3 regions of the Mesorhizobium sp. M0633 genome follow, and region 2 is predicted to be linked to each of the others. Evidence: predicted binding sites of a transcription regulator. Region 2 holds the regulator's gene; each other region holds the start of a gene.
What was found. Region 2 encodes PhoB, which activates phosphate uptake and scavenging genes when phosphate is short. Its sites were predicted from a motif close to TGTCATNNANCTGTCAT; they were not measured.
Positions count from the first base shown of each region.

Region 1: NKI47_RS09660 (esterase-like activity of phytase family protein) is a predicted target of PhoB. The motif match lies at 5,439-5,455, and genes of this name have one in related genera.
Region 3: ppk2 (polyphosphate kinase 2) is a predicted target of PhoB. The motif match lies at 2,796-2,812, and genes of this name have one in related genera.

Region 1 is NZ_JAMYQC010000007.1:126,403-134,077, forward strand. Features, by position in the region: gene NKI47_RS09640 (MFS transporter) at 43-1,251, shown strand; gene NKI47_RS09645 (MATE family efflux transporter) at 1,261-2,082, opposite strand; gene NKI47_RS09650 (MATE family efflux transporter) at 2,100-2,732, opposite strand; gene NKI47_RS09655 (L,D-transpeptidase) at 2,925-3,713, shown strand; gene NKI47_RS09660 (esterase-like activity of phytase family protein) at 3,860-5,338, opposite strand; gene NKI47_RS09665 (TIM barrel protein) at 5,586-6,575, shown strand; partial or broken gene NKI47_RS09670 (substrate-binding domain-containing protein) at 6,618-7,301, shown strand; partial or broken gene NKI47_RS09675 (sugar ABC transporter ATP-binding protein) at 7,270-7,675, shown strand, end outside.
Region 2 is NZ_JAMYQC010000008.1:69,440-77,114, reverse strand. Features, by position in the region: gene NKI47_RS10745 (DUF2865 domain-containing protein) at 1-119, shown strand, start outside; gene NKI47_RS10740 (hypothetical protein) at 204-557, opposite strand; gene pstS (phosphate ABC transporter substrate-binding protein PstS) at 1,210-2,271, shown strand; gene pstC (phosphate ABC transporter permease subunit PstC) at 2,331-3,320, shown strand; gene pstA (phosphate ABC transporter permease PstA) at 3,324-4,175, shown strand; gene pstB (phosphate ABC transporter ATP-binding protein PstB) at 4,172-4,975, shown strand; gene phoU (phosphate signaling complex protein PhoU) at 5,008-5,715, shown strand; gene phoB (phosphate regulon transcriptional regulator PhoB) at 5,732-6,421, shown strand; gene NKI47_RS10705 (ROK family protein) at 6,431-7,675, opposite strand.
Region 3 is NZ_JAMYQC010000010.1:51,171-58,845, forward strand. Features, by position in the region: gene NKI47_RS13020 (multidrug efflux MFS transporter) at 1-57, opposite strand, end outside; gene NKI47_RS13025 (GntR family transcriptional regulator) at 255-917, shown strand; gene NKI47_RS13030 (DUF982 domain-containing protein) at 1,014-1,271, shown strand; gene NKI47_RS13035 (hypothetical protein) at 1,323-1,481, opposite strand; gene NKI47_RS13040 (aldo/keto reductase) at 1,595-2,638, opposite strand; gene ppk2 (polyphosphate kinase 2) at 2,919-3,839, shown strand; gene NKI47_RS13050 (dihydrofolate reductase family protein) at 3,889-4,536, opposite strand; gene hemB (porphobilinogen synthase) at 4,937-5,968, opposite strand; gene NKI47_RS13060 (DUF8605 domain-containing protein) at 6,056-6,880, opposite strand; gene NKI47_RS13065 (enoyl-CoA hydratase/isomerase family protein) at 7,026-7,675, shown strand, end outside.

The DNA.
Region 1 (7,675 bases), on a different contig from region 2:
AGAGTGTCAGGTCCCGAATATCACGCTATCAAAGGTCGAAAAATGACCGCTCACGCTCAAGTCATAACGCGCGATTACGAACTCGGCGGCCGCGCTGCAGCGGCCGCCGTGGCCGCCATGATTGCGGCTCTTTTCGCCGGCAGCACGGCGCTGACGCCGCTTTACATCATCTACAAGCAGCTCTTCGGCTTCTCGCAGATCACTTTGACGCTGGTCTACGCCGTCTATGTCATCGGCAATCTGGCGGCGCTGCTGATGTTGGGGCGTGTGTCCGATGTCATCGGGCGCCGTCCAATGGCATTGGCCGGGATAGCGGTGGCCGTCGTCAGCGCGGTGGTTTTCCTGTTCGCCGAAAATGTCGCCTGGCTCGACATCGCCCGAATTCTGAGCGGACTGGGAATCGGCGTCGGCGCGGGCACCGGCACCGCCTGGCTCGCCGAATTGCTCCCGACCGACGACAAGTCACAGGCGGCGACGATTGCCACCAGCACCAATTTTCTCGGCCTCGGCCTCGGTGCGCTGGGGGCCGGGTTGCTCGCCGAATACGCGCCCTGGCCGCTCAGGCTGACATTCGTCGTCTACCTGGCGATGCTCGCGACTGTAACCCTGCTGGTCTGGCGCACGCGGGAAACCGTTTCGCGGCCAGGGAAACTGGCTGACGTTTCGATGCGACCGCGGCTTTCCGTGCCCGATGACATCCGCGCAAGTTTCGTTGCGCCGGCGGTGACCGGCTTTGGCGCAATGGCGCTGGTCGGCTTTTATGCAGCACTCGCACCGAGCATTTTGGCGCAGCAACTGCAGGTAACCAACCATGCCGAAGCCGGCGCTCTGTTCTTTGAATTGGCAATCGTGACGGCCGCCACCATTGTAGCGACAGCACGTCTTTCGAGCCGAGCCGCGATGTTCGCGGCGCTCGCGCTGATGATCCCAACCGTCGCGCTGATTGTTGCGGCGCAGGTCTTCGCCTCGATGGCCATAATGATTGCCGGGACCGCCTTGTGCGGCGTGGCGGCAGCGCTCGGCTATCGCGGCGGCTTGCAAGTGGTGAACGAGATCGCGCCGGCGGACCGGCGCGCCGAAGTCGTCTCGGCCTTCTTCATCTGCTGTTTTTGCGGCAACGCGCTGCCGGTCATCGGCATCGGCGTTCTGTCGACGGTGGCAGGTGCGACCGTGGCAAGCCTGGCCTTTGCCGGCATGATTGTCGTCTTTTCCCTGGTCGCTCTCGGGTTTGGCGCGAAATACGCGCGCTGAGCCGACCTTTCAGCCGTTCGGTGTCTCGGGCGAAAGATGCGCGCGCTGGCGCGGTACGCCGAGGCCGGTATCCGGCGGTTCGCCGGCAGCCGGCCGGCTCTCGATCATGTGCAGGCTGCGCCAGCGGCCGAAGCGATAATAGGCCGCGGCCAGCACGAGCGAGGTTATAGAGCCAGCCGGAAAGCTCCACCACAGAGCTTCCTCGCCGATCACGCTTCGGAAGAAATAGGCGAAGCTGGTGCGCACCAGCAGCACCGAGATCACCAGGATGATCAGCGGCGGCATCACCGCGCCGGTGGCACGCACGGTGGCGAAGAGCACGATGGTGATGCCGAACAGGATGAAGGACCACGATGCGATCTTGTTGATGTGAGTGGCGATCTCGATTGCTGCACTGTCGCTGCCAAGGAAGAGGCTGAGCACCGCGCGATCGAATACGAACAGCAGCGCGACGAGCATGCCGGTGAGCACAAGGTTGAAGCCGACGCCGGAGGTGGCGATGCGTCCAATCCGGTCCCAGCGCCTGGCGCCGACATTTTGCGCCGCCATGGACGACACCGCGGCGCCGATGGCGAGCGCCGGCATTTGGATATAGGTCCAGAGCTGTGCGGCTATGCCGTAGGCAGCTGCAACCTGCGAGCCGTACGAGTTGACCATGCCCATCACCGTCAGCGCCGCAGCCGAAACGACGATCATCTGCAGGCCCATCGGCACGCCCTTGAAGACGACAATGCGCAGCAGCGCCGGGTCCGGCCGCAGCAGAGCGAGATTAGCGCCGGCCAGCCGCAGCGGGTGCTTGCGCGCATAAAGCACGATCAGGATGGCAACCACGCTTACCGTCTGGCCGATCAGCGTCGAGGTGGCCGAGCCGGCGATGCCGAGTTCGGGGACGGGCCGATGCCGAGGATGAGCAACGGGTTCAAAACGACGTCGAGCACGACGGCCAGCGCCATGAACAGGAAAGGCGTGCGCGAATCGCCGGCGCCGCGCAGCACCGTCATGACGAAGGACAGCAGGTTCATCATCGGCACGGCGAGGAAGATGATGCGCAGATAGGAGCGCGCCAGCGGCAACGCATCGGCCGGCGTGCCGAGCGCATCGAGGATCGCATCGACCCAGATCCAGCCGCAGACCGCGAACACCACCGAGACGAGGAAGAAGAAGGTGGCGCTGGTGCCGACGATGCGCCGGGCTTCGGGCAGATCGCGGGCGCCGACGGATTGCGCGACCAGGATGGTCGCCGCCATGCCGATGCCGAAGACGGTGCCGAGGATGAGAAACAGCACAAGGTTGGCATTGGACGTGGCGGTCAGCGCCGCTTCACCGAGGAAACGGCCGACCCACACGGCATTTATCGAGCCGTTGAGCGACTGCAGCACATTGGAGCCGAGCACCGGCAGGGCAAACAGTAGAAGGGTGCGCGGGATAGGCCCACTGGTGAGGTCGCCGGTCCGCCGGCGCGGGGGCATGTTGTCGTCCATGGCAGGCAACTCGGCGAAGGCTTGTCTGAGTCCGCAATGATTGCCGATTTAACGGGAGAGGTCGATGCGGCGCTGTAAATTCCGCCTGGCGTGCCTTGATCTAAGCATTTCTCAAACCTTTCGGAATCGTATATTGATCCCGCACGCGTGGGGCCGCATTTTCCTGGATCTCATCGGTAAGCCGGGGGGCTCATGTCCGATATTCCGTTGTTTTTTGAGCGCCTGAACCGGCGCGCCTTTCTTGGTGCATCCGCTCTGGGCGCGGCCTCCGTGGCTCTTTCGTCGTGCACCACGACGGACGTGGCGGCGCCGCCGGTGCCCGCGGCACCAAGCGATCCGGCTCTCGGCGATGCCGCAAGCATGTATGCCGCGCGCATCGACGAGGGCTATCAACTGCCGGCAATTCCGGTAGCCAAGGTCGATCCGAAATTCGTGCGTCAAATCGTGGCCGACCCGACTGGAGAAAAACCCGGCACGATCGTCGTCGATACTTCCGAGCACTTCCTCTATCTGGTGCGCGACGGCGGCAAGGCAATTCGCTATGGCGTCAGCCTCGGCAAGGCCGGTTTCGGATGGACCGGCAGCGCCGTGGTTCAGGCGAGAAAGAAGTGGCCGGTCTGGACGCCGCCGCCGGAAATGATCCAACGCCGGCCGGAACTGGCGAAATACAAGGACGGCATGCCGCCCGGCCCGCAGAGCCCGCTTGGTGCCCGCGCGCTGTATCTCTTCCGTGACGGCAAGGACACGATGTACAGGCTGCACGGCACGCCGGAGTGGGATTCCATCGGGAAGAACGCTTCCTCCGGCTGTGTGCGCTTCATGAATCAGGACATTATCGACCTCTACAGCCGCGTCGATGGCGTCGTGCCGGTCTTCGTGCGCCCGAACCTGTCGGCCGCCGGGAAGATCGCCGCCGTGTCAAACAGGACGGCCGAGCCGATCGATGCAGGCGTGCCAAGGGACGCGGAGATGTTGAGGTAAGTGCCTTCGACTGGATCGTCAGTCGCAGGTTTTGCGATGCTTAGGACACCGTCTTTTCGCGGGCGAGCCGCAACTGAAGGGGCACGACCGTTCAATCGCGCCAGCTCAGGCGGACGCGTTCGGCGCCTCCGCCTGTATGGCTGCCGCTACTTCCCGGTGAGGCCTGGGAGCGTGACCTGATAGACCAGGAACATGGTGTCGACATCGGCGCCATCCTCGGCCTTGTAGGCCGCGCCGACCTGGAAGCCGTCCTGCGTGAGGAAGTCATTGTCATTGGCGACGAACAGGAAATAGTCGTCGGGCAGCTTTGGATCGAGGACGCTCACCACCGACATCGCCTCCCATTTCTCCGAAAGGTTGTTGCGGTCGTTGGGCGCGCCATTGTGCAACCCGAAGCGGCCGAGCTCGCTCTTGTCGTTGATGTCGATGAACGGCGTCAGCTTGGCCGGCGTCACCGATGGATCGAGCTCACCCTTGGGCGCCAGCGGCTTGTCCTTGTCGAACTCTGTGCCGGCGATGTCGGTTGCCGCCGACACATCGACGACGCTGATCTCGCGATGGAGCGAGGTGTCGCCCTTCAGCCCCTGGCCGTTGCCGCTGTCGCGCGCCAGCATCAGGAAGGTCTTGTCCGACAGCGCCACGATTTCACTCTGCGCGGCGATCTTGGTTTTGCCCTTGGCATCGGTGAACACCGGCAGCGGCACGACATATTCATGCGCGAGCTTGAGCTGGCCGGGATCCGAGGCATCGTAGACCAGCACGCGCGTGTTCTGGCGCGTCGAGGCGGAATCGCCGCCATCCTGCCTTGGGGCCGACTGCAGCACGGCAATCAGGAACTTCCCGTCCGGCGTCAGCGCCATGCCTTCGAGGCCCTGGTTGTTCTGACGGCCGGTTTCGGGATCCTTCGGATCTGGGTCTGCCGCGCCAGGTCCCGGATTGTTGGAAGCAAAGTTTGGCGTCCCGTGACGCATCGGGACAAGCGCCGCCGGCGGCTGCGTTGCCGACATCAGACGCCCATCGGCGGAGAAGCGGTAGATGTTCGGACCGTATTCGTCCGAGATGAACATCGTGCCGTCGGGCAGCCGTGCGATCGCTTCGTTATCGAGCGCGAGCTTGCCGTTGGCTTCGGGCAGGATCGGCATGTCGTCGGTCGCGGCACGCACGCCGTTGAGCGGATCGAGCCCGGTTGCGTCGGCGCCCTTGTCGTCGGTCAAAAGCATGGTGTCGGCAAGCGTCGCCCTGAGGCCCGACTGTTCCTGGCCGGCGGCTGGCACTGCACCCGGCGTGATCGGAGCGAACTCGATGGCAATCGTGTTGAGGCGCGGCCGGTAGTCGGTAGTACCGACGACATTGTAGCCGCGATCCGGCAACAGCCACAACGAGCCCTTGTAGCCGTCGGCGCCATGCGTCCAGCCGGCAGCATCGATCGACATGCCTGAGCCGGAGCCAAACGTCTCGCCGAACTTGTCCTTCTGGCTGGCCGGGATGCGGCCGACGCCGACCAGGCCCTTGTTGACGAAGCTGACGCCGCCGACGGTCGCGGAGTTTTCTGCCAGGGCCGGAGTCAAGGCGGTGAACATCGCCAGCGCGACAGCGAGGGACGCGGTTCGGTGCAGGTTTTTCATGGATATCCTCTTTGAGACAAAGCTGCCGGGGCCCGAAAAAGCGCCGCGTCGCATCGAGGATGCCGCGAAAGCCTTCGGAGAAGCGATCTAGGACGCGAACATGATACTTGCGTGACAGTGCCGCGCTTGCTTTGACCCTTGTGGTCGCAACTGGCCTGGACATGCGAATCCGTCGCCGCCGAGAGTGCAATTAACAACTTTACAAATTATCGTTCTTATGTGAAGTTATGACGATGAAAGGCCACCGATGACAGTCTGTCGTTTCGCCACCCGCCTCAATTCCTTTGCCTCGCGGCCACAGGCCGAGTGGCCCGATCTTGTCGGCAAACCGTCCATGCTGCAAATGGCGGCACGTGCGGCGAAGGTTGCGGAGTTGACCGATCTCGACCTCAACTTTCCCGACCATGTCGATGAAAAGCCTGCGGAAATGGCGCGCAAACTCGGCGATCTCGGGCTTTCCATCAATGGTTTCGCCATGCGCTACTACTCCAACCCGGCCTTCAAGCTCGGCGCCTTCACCAATCCGGATCCGGCCGTTCGCCGCGAGGCCATCGACATGACCAAGGCCGGGATCGACGCCGCGCGCGAGGCTGGCGCCAGCCTGATGACGCTGTGGCTCGGGCAGGATGGCTTCGATTATGCTTTCCAGGCCGATTATGCGACGCTCTGGCAACACGAAATCGATGGAATTCGTGAAGTTGCGGCGCATGACCCCGATTGCCAGATCAGCCTTGAATACAAACCCAACGAGCCGCGCTCCTACAGCCTGATGCCCGATGCGGCGACGACGTTGCTGGCGATCCGCGAGATCGGCCTGCCCAATCTCGGCGTGACGCTCGATTTCGCCCATGTGCTCTACGCCGACGAGCAGCCGGCTTTCGCCGCTGCGCTCGTGGCACGGCACAGCAAGCTGCTCGGCGTGCACCTCAACGATGGCTATGCCAAGCGCGACGACGGCTTGATGGTCGGGGCCGTGCATACGCTGCAGACGATCGAGCTGCTCAGGCAGATCCGTCGAGACGGCTATGCCGGCGCCATCTACTTCGACACGTTCCCCGACATGACCGGGCTCGACCCGGTCCACGAATGCGAAGTCAACATCGCGACTGTCAAGCGCATGCTGCGCGTCGTCGATCGGCTGGAAAAGGACAATCGCCTGTCCACTGCCGTCGACCGTCAGGACGCGGTCGCCTCGCAGGCCATCATCCAGGAAGCCATGCTCGGGCCGGACAGCTGAAGCTCCGGCGCCATCACCGTTTTCAACCAGGGAGGAAAGACCATGAAATTTCTACTTGCCACCGCTGCCGCTGCCCTGATGGCGCTGTCAATCGGCTCGGCTTTTTCCGCGGACCTCGCGCCGCTCAATTCCGACACCGAGAAGGATCGCATCGACTGGTCGCAGCTCGAGGCCAGGTTCGGTGCGTTCCCCAAGCTGCCCGAGGGCACCAAGGCGGGTGCGGTCTCCAAGACGCTGACCAATGAATACTGGCGCTCGCTGGGAGAGGGCTACAAGTCGTTCGGCGACCGCATCGGCGTGCCCGTCGTCTACCAGGCAGCGCAGAGCGAGGGCGACCAGCTCGGCCAGCTCACCATCGCCGAAGGCCTGGTCACACAGGGCTACAACGTGCTGCTCGTCTCGCCGCAGACCGACTCCAACCTGCAGCCGATCATGGACCAGGCCAAGGCGGCCAACGTGCCGGTGGTCAACGTCAATGATGCTGTTATTCCGCAGGCCGAGCATTATGTCGGTAATGTCCAGCGCGACAATGGCGTGCGCGTCGCCAAATGGTTCATCAAGAACCGGCCGGACGGCGGCAAGGTCGCCATCGTCGAGGGCCAGGCCGGCGTCTACGCCGCCGTCCAGCGTACCGACGGTTTCAAGACCACGATCACCGAGGCCGGCAAGTTCGACGTCATCGCCAGCGTCCCCGGTAACCGGCGCCGGCGAAATCCATGGACTGCTCGGTGAAAACGGCGCCGGCAAATCGACGCTGCTGCGCATCCTGTCGGGGGTCTACAGGCCGACGGCGGGAAGCGTGCTGATCGACGGCAAGCCGGTGACGCTGAACAATCCGGTCGCCGCACGCGCCGCGGGCGTGGCGATGATCCATCAGGAATTACAGCAGGTGCCACGCCTCAGCGTCGCCCAGACCATGTTCCTCGGCCATCCGCTGACGCGCGGCGGCGTCTTCGTCGCACGGCGCGAGCAGGAACGCCGCGCTGCGCAAGCCCTGGCCGCCATCGATACGACCATCGACCCGGCAGCCCCGCTTGGCTCGCTGAAGGTGGCGCAGCGGCAAATCGTCGAGATTGCCCGGGCGCTGCTCGACCGCGCCA
Region 2 (7,675 bases):
AAGAGGCAAAAACGCAGGCTGCCGAAGTGCAGGGGGTTGCCCAGCATCAGTCGATCGAAAGAGCGATCGGCGCGCGGCCGGTGAGAGTGGTCGGGCCGGCCTTCTTCCCGGCGGACTGACCAAGGCGGGCGATGTTCCGAGACGGCCGGATCGGATAGCCGCTTCAAGGCCTGGAGCCGTGCGCATCGACCGACGTCGGCTGGTTATTCGCAGACCATGCGGGCCCGTTTGCCGGGCTCGCTGACATTCTTGCAAGTTAGCGGCTTCGTCGGCTCCGGCGACAGCATGGGCGGGTTGTTGGTGACCCTCCTCCGAGGCGCTGCAACGGAAGCCGCGCTCCTGCGCACCGCCGGCCTTTTCGGCGTTTGCGGCGCCACTGGAAAGACGTCGGTCTCCAGTTGCGACTGTTCGGCTTGCGCCTGCGGCGAAGGCCTGTCCCAGAAACGGCGAACATCGAGCGGCTTGGGAATGATGACGGTGCCGTCATAGCTGCGCGCGCAGCCGCTTCCCAAAGGCAGCGCCAGGCACAGGAAGACAGGCAGAATCCGTCGAGACATCAGCAATACCCCTGCAAGCTTATAACGCTGCTTCGGCCTAACCGACAACCGGCGGAATAGGGCGAAGGGAGTAGATACCGTGAAGTAGAGTCGTCGCATTTCCAGTCGAAGGCGTTGCTCGAAGATCCAGCGCCGGGTCGGGCGCGGATGGAGGTCCAGCGCGAGTTAGAACCTTGCGATTCGTCAACGCTTCCAGCGTAAGGCCATGGTGCGATCGCACCATACCAAAGCCGCGCTCAGTGGCGACAATGGGATATTCGAAGTTCCGCTCCTCCAGTTACGGGCGGGAGCAGCGACCGCCGGCAAGAAACAGGGTCAGATTTACCCCAACGGACCTGTTTCGGCGATGGCGCGGCCATGACACGTTCTGGCTGCATGCAACGCGCTCCCGTCCGGCTTTTTTTCTTTTAAAGCCGGTGGCTACGATCGCCGAGCAGACGATGCCGGCCGGAATTCAAGCAAGCTGCTGATTCCAGCGGCAAACCGCGGCCCATGCCGACAAAGCCCGCGGCCGCTCCTTCTTACCCGGCTGGACGACGTTACCGGAGCGACATGAAACTGTCATGCGACTGTAATAATCGGGGGCTATTGGCCTCAGCGGGCGCCGGAGGAATGGCGCCGAGAGACCATATTCCGAACAGGAGCAGGCCACATGAGACATTTCATCCGCTCGGCGGCCGTTGCGATTGCAATGGCTGCGGCGACGACCACCCTCACCCTGTCCGCCGCGCTCGCCGCGGACATCTCCGGCGCCGGCGCCACCTTCCCCTACCCGATCTATGCGAAGTGGGCCGACACCTACAAGAAAGACACCGGCATTGGCCTTAACTACCAGTCGATCGGTTCCGGCGGCGGCATCAAGCAGATCAAAGCCAAGACCGTTACCTTCGGCGCTTCGGATGCGCCGCTCAAGGGCGACGAGCTTGAAGCGTCCGGACTGGCTCAATTCCCGATGGTGATGGGCGGCATCGTTCCCGTCGTCAATCTCGAAGGCATCAAGCCGGGCGAGTTGGTTCTCGACGGCCCGACGCTGGCCGACATCTTCCTCGGCAAGATCACGAGCTGGGATGACGAAGCGATCAAGAAGCTTAATCCCGACGTCAAGCTGCCTTCGCAGGCGATCGCGGTCGTTCACCGTTCCGATGGTTCGGGCACGACGTTCAACTTCACCTATTACCTCGGCGACGTCAGCGCGGACTGGAAAGAAAAGGTCGGCGTCGACAAGGCCGTGGAATGGCCGGTCGGCATCGGCGCCAAGGGCAATGAGGGCGTTGCCAATAACGTCTCCCAGACCGGCGGCGCGATCGGTTATGTCGAATATGCCTACGCCAAGCAGAACAAGCTCACCCACACCGATATGATCAACAAGGACGGCAAGAAGGTCGAGCCCGCCGCGGCGGCGTTCTCGGCGGCAGCGGCCAATGCCGACTGGAGCTCGCAGCCGGGCTATGGCGTCATCCTCGCCAACGAGCCGGGCGCCGAGTCCTGGCCGATGACGGCGGCAACGTGGATCCTGCTCTACAAGAAGCCGGATGATGCCGCGACCACCGGCGAAGCGCTCAAATTCTTCGCCTGGGCATACGACAAGGGCGACGAGATGGCCGGCGAGCTGGACTACGTTCCGATGCCCGACAAGGTGGTCGAGAGCGTCAAGGCCATGTGGGCCAAGGAAGTTGTCGGCGACGACGGCAAGCCGCTCTACTCGGCTATGTAATCTCCTCCAGGGAGGGCGTCGACGGCGCCCTCCCTGTTGCCTTTAATCGCGAGGACCCAATGACCATCGCTTCCGATGCCATGCCATCATCTGCAGCAGCCCGGGCCAGGGAAGCTACGGTGCGGCGCTTCGCGCTCACCGATGCCATATTCCGCGGACTCACCCGCGCTTCCGCAATTCTTGTGCTGGTCATCCTCGGCGGTGTCGCGATCTCGCTGTTTGCCGGCTCGTGGCAGGCGCTGTCGTCCTTCGGTTTCTCCTTCCTGACGACTGAAAGCTGGAATCCGGTCACGGAAAAATTTGGCGCACTGGCGCCGATCTACGGCACCCTGGTCACGGCGGCCATCGCCATCCTGATCGCGGTTCCGATCGGCATCGGCATTGCAGTCTTTCTCACCGAGCTCTGCCCGCGCCCGCTCAGGCGCCCGATCGGCATAGCGGTCGAGCTGTTGGCCGGCATTCCTTCGATCATCTACGGCATCTGGGGCCTGTTCGTGTTCGCGCCGTTCCTGCAGACGGCGATACAGCCCTTCATCATCAACGTCTTCCACGGCGTGCCGGGACTATCCAGCCTTTTCGCCGGCCCTCCTTACGGCATCGGCCTTCTGACCTCGGCGCTGATCCTTGCCATCATGGTGCTGCCCTTCATCACCTCGATCACCAAAGACGTCTTCGATACGGTGCCGGCGGTGCTGAAGGAATCGGCCTATGGCATCGGTTGCACGACCTGGGAAGTGACCCGGCGCGTGGTCATTCCCTATACCCGCATCGGCATCATGGGCGGCGTCATGCTTGGCCTGGGCCGGGCGCTCGGCGAGACCATGGCGGTGACCTTCGTCATCGGCAACGCCCACCGCATCAGTGCCTCCCTGTTCGCGCCGGGCACGACGATCTCGGCGACCATCGCCAATGAATTCACCGAGGCCGACGGCGACCTCTACACCTCCTCGCTGGTTTCGCTCGGCCTGATCCTCTTCGTTATCACCTTCCTGATCCTTGCCGCCGCCCGCTATATGTTGATGCGGATCGACGCCCGTACGGGAGCCTGACCGATGTCGACATCCTCATCGCTCCACAGCCGCCGCAAAGCCAGGAATTCGGTGATGATGGCGCTTTGCGTCGTCGCCGCCGGCATCGGGCTTGCCTGGCTGGCGCTCATTCTCGGCGCACTGGTCTATAAGGGCACAGCCGGGCTTTCGCTCGCGGTCTTCACCGAGATGACGCCACCACCGGGCGAGGCCGGCGGCCTGCTCAATGCCATCGCGGGCAGCCTGCTGATGACGATCATCGCCGTTGTCGTCGGCACGCCGATCGGCGTGCTGGCGGGAACCTACATGGCCGAGTATGGACGCTTTTCGCGCATCACCACCGTCGTCCGCTTCATCAACGACATCCTGTTGTCGGCGCCGTCGATCATCATCGGCTTGTTTGTCTATGAGCTGATGGTGCGGCCAATGGGACATTTCTCGGCCATTGCCGGCGCCGTTGCGCTTGCCATCCTGGTCATTCCGGTGGTCGTGCGCACCACTGAAGACATGCTCAACCTGGTGCCGAACGCGTTGCGTGAAGCCGGTGCCGCGATCGGCGCGCCACGCTGGGTGGTGATCCGTTCGGTCGCCTACCGCGCCGCATTGTCCGGCATCGTCACCGGCATATTGCTGGCGATAGCACGCATTTCCGGCGAGACGGCGCCGCTGCTCTTCACCGCGCTCAACAACCAGTTCTGGAGCAGCAATATCAACGCGCCGATGGCCAGCCTGCCGGTGACCATCTTCCAGTTCGCTCTCAGCCCTTACGAGGAATGGCAGCAACTGGCGTGGACCGGCGCACTCATAATCACCCTGACGGTTCTGGGCTTGAGCATCCTCGCCCGCAGCCTTACCGGACGCAGAGAGGACAGATGACACAGATGTTGTCCCCAGACATGACGATGGCCGAAACGGTCGTCGAGAAGACGAAGATCGAGGTCAAGAATCTCAACTTCTACTACGGCCAGAGCAAGGCGCTGAAGGACATCAGCCTGTCACTGCCTGAGCGCAGTGTCACGGCCTTCATCGGCCCTTCGGGGTGCGGGAAATCGACGCTGCTGCGTGTGTTCAACCGCATCTATGAGCTCTACCCAAAACAGACGGCCGAGGGCCAGGTGCTGCTCGACGGCAAGAACATTCTCGACCGGTCGCAGGATCTCAACCTCCTCAGGACCAAGATCGGCATGGTGTTCCAGAAGCCGACGCCGTTCCCGATGTCGATCTACGAGAACATCGCCTTCGGCGTCAGGCTCTACGAGAACCTCGGCAAGTCCGAGATGGACGGCCGCGTCGAACAGGCGTTGAAGCGCGCCGCGCTGTGGAGCGAGGTCAAGGACAAGCTCAACGCCAGCGGCTTGAGCCTGTCCGGCGGCCAGCAGCAGCGGCTCTGTATCGCCCGCACCGTGGCCGTGAAGCCGGAAGTCATTCTGCTCGACGAACCGGCTTCGGCCCTCGACCCGCTGTCGACTGCCAAGATCGAGGAACTGATCGACGAATTGCAAGCCGACTATACGATCGTCATCGTCACCCACAACATGCAGCAGGCGGCGCGCGTGTCGCGCCAGACCGCCTTCATGTATCTGGGTGAACTGGTCGAGTTCGACCGGACCGAGAAGATCTTCACGTCGCCCCGCGAGAAGCGCACGCAGGACTACATCACTGGCCGCTTCGGCTGAGCCGTTCCGATCATGCATATGAGGACAGGACCATGGGCGAACACACAGTCGCTTCTTTCGACGAGGATCTCGAGCAGATCAGCAAGCTGATCCGCGACATGGCCGACCTCGCCGGTTCGATGGTCGGCGGGGCGACCAAGGCCCTGTTGAATTCCGACAACGTGCTGGCGCAACGCGTCGTTTCCGACGACGCCATCATGGATGCGCGTCAACGCGAACTGGACGACCGCGCCATCACCCTGATCGCCAAACGCCAGCCGATGGCCCACGATCTTCGCCATGTGGTCGGAGCGATCCGCATGGCGGGCGACCTCGAACGCATCGGCGACCTTGCCAAGAATATCGCCAAGCGCGTGAGTGCGGTCGGCCTCAGCGCCACGCCGCGGGACCTGTCGCATTCCATCGACGCGATGGCGCAGCTGGTTCTCATCCAGGTGCAGGGTGTCATCGAGGAATATGCTGCAGGCGATGCGGCCGCGTTGGCCAAGCTGCGTGCCGCCGACGAGCGCATCGACGTCAAATACACGTCCGTGTTCCGCGAGCTGTTGACCTACATGATGGAAGATCCGCGCAACATCACCGCTTGCACGCACCTGCTGTTCTGCGCCAAGAATCTGGAGCGGATCGGCGACCATGTCACCAACATCGCCGAAAATGCGTATTATGTGCTGACCGGCGAGCAATTGCCGGTCAATCGTCCGAAGCAGGACGAAACGACAATGTCCGCACCGGTGACATGATGGGGGTGCCCAGCCGATGATCGCACCACGCATAATGGTGGTGGAGGACGAGGAGCCATTGGGTGTGCTGCTCCGCTACAATCTCGAATCCGAAGGCTACCAGGTCGAGGTGGTGACACGCGGCGACGAAGCCGAGATCCGTTTGCAGGAGAATGTGCCCGACCTTTTGGTGCTCGACTGGATGATACCAGCGGTTTCCGGCATCGAGCTCTGTCGTCGGTTGCGGGTGCGCCCCGAAACCGAGCGGCTGCCGATCATCATGCTGACCGCGCGCGGCGAGGAGAGCGACCGGGTGCGCGGGCTTTCGACCGGCGCCGACGACTATCTGGTCAAACCGTTTTCGACACCGGAATTCATGGCCAGGGTCAAGGCGCTGCTGCGGCGCGCCAAGCCGGAAGTGCTGTCCAGCGTGCTGAAGGTCGGCGACATCGTGCTCGATCGCGAATCGCACAGGGTCTATCGCAAGAAGAGCGAAATCAGGCTCGGGCCGACCGAATTCCGGCTGCTCGAGTTCATGATGCGGCATCCGGGCCGTGTCTTCTCGCGCAGCCAGTTACTCGATAATGTCTGGGGCGAGACAATCTACATCGACGAACGCACCGTCGACGTGCATGTCGGGCGGCTGCGCAAAGCCGTCAACAACGGCCGGATGCCGGATGTCATCCGCACCATCCGCGGTGCCGGCTATGCGATCAGGGAAGATTGACCCGCCTGGTCAGGCTACGTTCTTTCTGACGCTGGGCCTCATTTGCGCGCCCGGCGCGAAAATCTCCTGGTCGACGAAGCTTAGCGCCCGCATCGCGCAGCCTTCGCGGATCAGCGGCAATTCGTTCGGCTCTGTATCGAAGGAGATCGAGCCCGAATGCTGGCCGCCGGCGGTCTGGGCGATTGCCTTCCGCAAGGCCGGCTCGATCAGATCGAAGGCGGCGGCACTGGCGCCGACCATCGCGACCGGTGCCGGATCGATCAGCGCGAACAGCGAGCCGAGACCGAAACCCAGCGCTTCGCCGGCCTTGCGGTAGGCCTCGCGTTCCGGCCCATCTTTCTCGCGCGCCCGGGCCGCCAGTGCTCGCATGTCGGCGTCGCTGACGTCGGCGATCGGTTCGCTTTCTTCGCTCATCTGCCTGGCGTTGCGCCAGATGGCGTAGTTGCCGGCATAGGCCTCGATGCAGCCGCGCCGCCCGCAACGGCAGAGCGCGCCGCCCGGACGATGGATCATGTGGCCAAATTCGCCACCCGAGGAATGCGTCCCGGTGAACAGTTCGCCCTTCAGCACCAGCCCCATGCCGATGCCATGCGAAAGCAGGATGGCGATGAAGTCGTCGCGATAGCGATCCGGATTGCGCCAGCGCAAAGCCACCGCCATCATGTTGCAGTCGTTCTCCACCGTTGCCGGGATGCCGAATTCGTCCTCCAGCATGTCGGCAAAGGCGATGTCGGTCTGCGGCGTGATCGGCGACCACAGCATGGCGCGTGCAGGGGAGTCGGTAATGCCCTGAATCGCCAGGGCGATGCGGGCGACACTGCGGACGTCAAGGTCTGGATCCTGCAGCCGGCGCCGGACGATGGCCATGCATTCACGGATCAGCTCGTCGCGCGGCATGGTCAGCGTGTCCAGCCGGCGCTGTTCCTCGGCGACCACCTGTCCCGTATAGTCGATAATGGCGGCCGACAGGAAATTCAGCGACAACACCACGGTCAGCACCGCCGCCGCTTCCGGGTTGAGGGCGAGGCCGACCTGCGGACGACCGCGTTTCAACGAAACGGGCTCACTTGCCTTGCTCTCGGCGAGGATGCCTTCCCGTATCAGGTCGGAAGAGATCGCCGATATGGTCGAATGACTGAGGCCGGTAGTAGCTGCGATCTCAGTACGCGATGGCTGGCCGGCCCGGCGCACCGCCGAGATCACCATCGCCCGGTTGCGCCGGCGCAAATCGTCATGGCGGATTCCGACCGACAT
Region 3 (7,675 bases), on a different contig from region 2:
GCGGCGCCAGTGGACGTTGTGCGTGCCTTGCATGGCGAGGGCGGCGTCTTGCGGCATGTCATGTCCTGTCCGGCCAGCTTGCATGAAACTTGCTACGGATACCAATTTGGGATACCAAACTGGTATCTGTCATGAACGCAAGCCCCGTCGCTGTCAATGCGGGCCTCTCAAATATGATCGACAAAGGCCGGCGTGATCGGCCAACGCCGGCCAGTGACCCGATTGCCGGAACAAATGACCTGAACGGAACGCCAATGTCGCAGATGCAGAACGTCGAAAAGCAGCTTCGCGAGATGATCCTCGGGCTCGAGATCGGTCCCGGCGAGCGGCTGACGGAGCGCTGGGTCGAAAGCCGCTTCGGTGCATCGCGCACGCCGGTCAGGGCGGCATTGCTGCGGCTCGAGACTGAAGGCCTGATCTGCCGCGACGGCCGCGGCTGGACGGTCTCGCCCATCAATCTTGCTGAACTCGAGCAGATCGCCGTCTATCGCGAGGCGGTCGAGGTCGCGGCACTCAGACTAACTTGCACCTTGCAGGACAGAAGTGCCGTCGAAATCATCGAGGCGATGCTCGATTCCTGCGACGACCAAACCCCGCGCGAGGAATGGCATCGTGTCGGCATGGATTTTCATATCGAGTTGGCGCGTCTATCAGGCAACGAGTTCCTGTTCAGAGCGGTTCGCGACGTGATGACACGCCTGTCGCGCGCCCGCTGGCTCGAGGTTCGCGACGAGGCAGCGCTCGGCCGTGCCTGGGCCGAACACCATGCCATTCTGTCGGCGGTGCGGGCCGGCGATGCCGATACCGCCGCCCGCCTGCTTTCGGCCCATATCATCGGCAGCCGCGACCGGCTGGTGACCTCGCTGCGCAACGACCGGCGCGGCCTGCGCGCCCGGGGATTTGCCGTCGTCGCTTGAGTGAGGATCGGCTGCCATTGATCACGAAAAGAGCAGATGAGCGAAGAATGCTACTTTCGGTCTCGCTTCGCAAATGCCGATGGCGTAAGAGCAGCGATGGAAAACAACCGATTTGACACACCCGTGACCGTCAAGGGCGCGGCGGGAAGCAATCAGCTCTTGCGTACGGCCCGCGAGGCTTCCGACTACCTCCTCAACAATTGGCCCGGCAAGCGCAGCCCCAAGCACCGCGAAGCGTTGCAAGCCTGTCATGATGCGCTGGCCGGCGACAAGCCGGCCATGAACGCAAGACGGGCCTTTATTGCCGCCGCGCGTGAAGTGAACGTCTTCGTCAGCGACAAGGCGCCCGCCTGAGGCATAGCGGGATTTGACCGAGGCCCGGACCGCCTGACAGGCCGGGCGTCATCACTCGGTCGTTTCGGTTTTGGTTTGGGACTCGCTCTCGCCCTCGGGCTTCGATCGCTCCTTGGCTGCGACCTTGGCAGCCTGCTTTTCCGCCTTCTTGGCAGCCTTCTGCCGGTCGCGTTCCTTGCGTTCCTGACCGTAGTTCGGTGCTCGTGCCATATCGTTTCCTTTCATTGTGCTTGGCCTTTGCCTAGGAGCATTGGACCGCAAACACAACACCGCAAGGCACGATCGGGCTCCATATCTCGGCGCAGTCCGGAGAGCCCGGCTTTTCAGGCGCCGTCGCGGTCGAGGACGAGATCGGCCGGCCCGAACCGGTCCTTTGCCGTGAATTGCTGGTGCCAGTAGGGATAGAGCACGGGCGGCCTGCTGACCGCATCGAGGCGTGTGCGCTCCTCATCGCCAAGCACCAGGCTTGCAGCGGCGATATTGTCTTTGAAATGCGCTTCGGTTCGTCCGCCGATCACCAGCGAACTGACGGCGGGCCGGCCGAGCAGCCAGGCAAGCGCCACTTGCGCTGCCGACACACCGTGGTTATTGCCGATATCGATCAGCGTGTCGACGATCCGCCACAGCCGGTCCTCGTCGCGGATCGGCGGTTCCGACCAGCCGCTGAGCTGGCGGGCGGTCGGCTGGTCACGGTGGTATTTGCCGGACAGCAACCCGCCGGCAAGCGGGCTCCAGACCAGCACGCCGAGCCCCTGGTCGACCGAGATCGGCAACAATTCATACTCGGCCTCGCGCGCTTCCAGCGTGTAATGGATCTGCTGGGTGACGAAACGTGGCTGGTGCTGACGGTCGCTGATCCCCAGCCCCTTCATAACTTGCCAGCCGGAATAATTGGAGCAGCCGACATAACGGACCTTGCCCTGCGCGACCAGCGTGTCGAGCGCGGCGATGGTTTCCTCAAGCGGTGTCAGGCCATCCCACTCGTGCAGGAAATAGATGTCGATGACATCCGTCCTGAGCCGCTTAAGGCTCCTTTCGCATTCGCGGATCAGATGGTAGCGCGACAGGCCTTCATCATTGGGGCCTTTGCCGATCCGCATGCGCGCCTTGGAGGCGATCAGCACGTCGCCCTTGCGCTTGCCGCCGAGCGCCTCGCCGATGATCTCTTCCGACACCCCGTTCGAATAGACGTTGGCGGTGTCGATGACATTGACGCCGGCATCGATGCAAAGATCGATCATCCGGCGCGCCTCGTCGAGGTCGGTCTTGCCGACCGCCGAAAACGCGCCGCCGCCGCCGAACGTCATGGTGCCCATGGTCAGCGTCGAAACCTTCAGCCCGGAACGGCCGAGAGTGCGGTATTCCATGTCGTATCCTCACAATTTATCGGGAAAGGGCGTTGCAAACGACAGCCCCTCAGTGAACCGGGCATTTGTAGGATAATTCGTTCCGCTTGTCGCCCGCCCCGCAGGGCAAGCTCGATCACATCTTGCGGATTGAACGCACAGCCGGCGCAGTAGTGGCTGCAATAAAACCGTCATTGCCGGCCTATACTAACATCGGTCCAGCGCTTCGATTTCCGGCCGCCGGGCCGGGCGGCAGAGCGCCTGACAGCGGCCGGCAAGGCCTGTAAGCGGAGCAGCGCAAATGACCGAGATAAAACAGAATTCCCCGGCCAGGGACTGGCTGGAAGCGGAACTCGCCGACACGCTCGACGAAGATTATGAGCTGGAAATCTCGGAGCCGGCGCTGTCGATGGAGATCGCCAAGATCTACAAGAATGCGCATCCGCCATCGATCGACCGCCTGCAGTATTTTCGCAATCTCATCACGCTGCAATCCGAATTGATCAAGCTACAATCCTGGGTCGCCTATCACAAGAAGAAGCTCGTCGTGGTCTTCGAGGGCCGCGACTCGGCGGGCAAGGGTGGTGTTATCAAGCGCATCACCCAGAGGCTTAATCCGCGCATCTGCCGCGTCGCAGCACTTCCGGCGCCGACCGAGCGCGAGAAGTCGCAATGGTATTTCCAGCGCTACGTTCCGCATCTGCCGGCCGGCGGCGAGATCGTGCTGTTCGACCGCTCCTGGTACAACCGCTCGGGCGTCGAGCGGGTAATGGGCTTTGCCCAGCCGGATCAGGTCGAGGAGTTCTTCCGCGACGTTCCGGATTTCGAACGCATGCTGGTCCGCTCAGGCATTACGCTTGTCAAATACTGGTTTTCGATCACTGACGAGGAGCAGCAGATGCGCTTTTTGATGCGCATCCATGACCCGATGAAGCAATGGAAACTGTCGCCGATGGACCTCCAGTCGCGCGTGCGCTGGGAGCAGTACACCAAGGCCAAGGAAGAAACGTTCGCCCGCACCAATATCCCGGAAGCCCCGTGGTTCATCGTCGAGGGCAACGACAAGAAGCGGGCACGGCTGAACTGCATCGACCATCTCCTCAAGCAGATGCCCTATGAGGAGGTGCCGCACGAAGAGATCACACTGCCGGAGCGCGTCTTCAATCCCGAATACGAGCGCCAGGTACTGCCGCGCGAACTGTATGTGCCGGAGAAGTACTGACTAAAGCGGCGAGGAAGGCGGCGCCTCCATGGCGGCGCCCTGCAACAAGCTAGGTGCGCTCGATGATGACATGCGTGGCCTTCGGCGTCGCGACCTGCTCGCTGCAGCGATAGCCGAGCTTGGGCATGTCGATGCCGGCAAAAAGGCTCTCGCCGGCGCCTAGCAGGACCGGTGAGATCGCCAGATGCATTTCGTCGATGAGCTTTTCCTTGAGATATTGCCGGATCGTAGAAACGCCACCGCCCAGCCGTACATCCTTGCCGTCAACCACTGCTTTCGCCTTCTCCAGCGCTGAGTGGATGCCGTCGGTCACGAAATAGAAGGTCGTGCCGCCCTCCATGACAATGGGATCACGTGGATGGTGCGTGAGCACGAAGACCGGCACATGGTAGGGCGGGTTGTCACCCCACCAGCCTTTCCAGCTGTCATCCGGCCATTCGCCGCGGATCGGCCCAAACATGTTGCGGCCCAGGATCCACGCGCCGATATTTTTGAAGCTGCGCGCGGCGAACGCCTCGTCAGTGTCCGTGGTCCCGCCATCCTTGCCGAGGACCATCTTGCGGAAGGTGCGGGTGCCGAACATCCATTCGTGCAGGGCTTCCCCGCCAACACCCAGCGGGTTCTTCAGGTCTTGGTCGGGACCGGCGCCGAAGCCGTCGATCGACAAGGTGAAAGCGCTGACGCGAAGTTTGGACATGAGAGCCTCCTCGATAACCAATTGTGAGATGCAAGCAGTTATCGGGGTAGCTTAACTGATTGCATTTTGCAAGCGGTATTTTGAATCGCCGGCGGGGCAATCGCTTCCAAATCATGTTGGAATAACTAATCTCAATGTCGGCGCCGCCCGTCATCCGCCTGCCGGCAGCTTCTCCCTGTATAGTGACGGGGAGAAGGGGCTGGCCGCAACGTCGATATTTTTGCAACGCTGGAGATTGGTGAAATCTTTTACGAACGCGTCTTTCTCCCTGCCACTTTACGGCGAGAAATGCCCGGCAGGGCAACGAGGGGCAGCGTAAACTTGAAGCGATGTCCTGCGGCGTTCCATGTCGCGCTTTGGACGAACGAACACTACTCGATGTAGACGCTACAAAGGCGCATCACCCCTTGAGCATCGCCGCCACTTCGGGCGCAAAGTAGGTGAGAATCCCGTCGCAGCCGGCGCGCTTGAAGGCGAGCAGCGATTCCAGCATCGCCTTTTCGCCATCGATCCAGCCATTGGCGGCGGCGGCCTTGATCATCGAATATTCGCCCGAGACCTGATAGGCGAAGGTCGGCATCTGCAACTCGTCCTTGAGCCGCCGGATGATGTCGAGATAGGGCAGGCCGGGCTTGACCATCAGCATGTCGGCGCCCTCGGCGAGATCCTGCTCGGCCTCGCGCACCGCTTCGTCGGAATTGGCGTGGTCGATGTAATAGGTCTTCTTGTCGCCCTTGAGCAGGCCGGCGGTGCCGACCGCCTCACGATAGGGGCCGTAAAAGGCGGATGCGAACTTGGTCGCATAGGACATGATCGCCACATCCTGAAATCCATTGGCGTCGAGCGCATCGCGGATGGCACCGATCCGGCCGTCCATCATGTCCGAGGGGGCAATGATGTCGGCCCCCGCCGCCGCCTGGATGACTGCCGCCGCCGTCACCTGCTCCACCGTTTCATCATTGACGATAATGCCCTCGCGCAAGATGCCGTCATGGCCATGCGAGGTGAAAGGGTCAAGCGCGGCGTCGGTGATGATGCCGATCTCCGGCACCGCGTGCTTGATGGCGCGGGTGGCACGGTTGATGATGTTTTCCGGATCGAGGATATGCGAACCGGTCTGATCGCGCAGGCCGAGCTCGACATTGGGGAAAGTGGCGATCGCCGGAATGCCAAGTTTGGCCGCTCGCTCAGCCTCCTTGACGGCGAGGTCGAGCGACAGGCGGAACACGCCGGGCATGGCGGCAATCGGTTCGCGCACTTGTCTGCCGTGGACGACGAAGATCGGCCAGATCAGATCGTCGACCGACAGCCGGTTCTCCTGGACAAGGCGGCGCGACCAATCGGCCTTGCGCATGCGCCGCAGCCGCCGGCTGCCGGTGATCTCGTCGACGCTGCGCGCGCCGGCAGGCTTTGCAGGGGTGAATTTGTTCATCGCAAAAACTCCGGATCGGGCGGCTTTTACCACGAGCTTTCGCTGCTGACCAATGCGACACGATTGTGCCAGCGGTCCTGTCGGGCGCTATTCTGGTTGCCCATTGCCCGATAGGATCTGCGCAGCACCCCGCATGGCGACGCGGAATGCCTCGTCGAAGCTGACGCCGCGCACTTGCCAATTGTAGCTCTTGCCATTCAAGGCAAGCCGCCAGTCGGCTATCCAGCCCAGTTCCTTGTCGCTCCAGACGATACTGCCGGCGAGCGCCTGGTCGGCTCCGGCCTTCCTGGCAAGCTGGTCCAGCGTCGTGATATCGGCATGGCGCAGGGCCTGGTCGTTAAGCTTTGAGGCCGATAGCAGCGACGCTTCGGGAAACACAATCCGCATGACCAGCGGACCGGTGGCGTTGACGAACGATTCGCGCATCGCCGCCCCGCGCTCATCGTCGGCGGTCAGCACGAACTGCCTTGTGCCTTGCTCCGCCGCCAGGAAAATTACCAGGCGTGGCCGCTCGCCAAGCCATGGTTTGCTGCCGAGCGTGGCAAGCACCGGATCGATAACGTCAGGCCTGTACAGACAAGTGAGATCGTGCGGCCGGTCATGGGTGCCCTGTTCGTCATGGACCGGAATGCCTTCGAGACGGTCGCGATAGCGGAATTCGGCAACGAAGCTGCCGGCCTTGTCGCGCGGCGCCGCCATCTCAGTTCTCTTCGGCAGCCGCTGATCGCCGGACACACGAACCAGCACCGCATCGAGGCAGGCCTTGAAACCGATCTGCCTGTTGACCTCGCCCTGGCCGGTGACGATGGTCTGCGATTGATAGAGCTCGTCGACGGTTCCGGCCGATACGGGAGGAGCGTTCGCAGCGATCAGGCCGACCACCACAACAGCAAGGCGCGGCAACCAAGGCATGGTTCAACCTTCCGGTTCAAAGCGCCAGCATTAGCACTGGGTGACGCCGACGACCATGCAGCGGATTGGGCGCCGCCATTGACGCGGCCATGCGCCACGCTTTAGCACTTCACTCCCGGCGGGCGCGGGGAGGGATTCTCTGGCGATGGATTTTGGCGGAGGCGACGAGATTCGCTTCGAAAGATTGGGCAGGGCCGGCGTCGTCACGCTGACGCGGCCGCAGGCGCTCAATGCCGTAACCCACCGCATGGTCAAGGCGCTGGACAAGGCGCTGCGCAGTTGGGAGCGCGACGACGGCGTCGACGTTGTCGTCGTCAAGGCCGAGGGCAGGGCATTTTCGGCGGGCGGCGACATCCTCCACATCTACGAAGCCGGCCGCGCAGGAAGGCCTCCGGTCGATTTCTTCGCCGATGAATACCGGCTGAATGCCCGCATCGCCCGCTTCAAGAAACCCTATGTCGCGGTGATCGACGGCATCGTCATGGGCGGCGGCGTAGGTATCTCCTTCCATGGCTCGCAGCGAGTGCTGACCGAGAACGCCCAGTTTGCCATGCCCGAGGTCGGCATCGGCTTTTTCCCGGATGTCGGCGCCAGCCATCTGTTGCCGGATCTCGGCGGCAGCTTCGGCATGTATCTGGCGCTGACCGGCAACCGCATCCGCTATGGCGATGCTTTGTGGTCGGGCCTCGCCACCCATACGATCAAGGCGGAGGGCCAGGCCGGCTTCCTCGACCGTCTGGCGGAAAGCGGCGACCCGGAATCGGTGCTGCGCGGCTGCTTCGTCCCGGCCAGGCG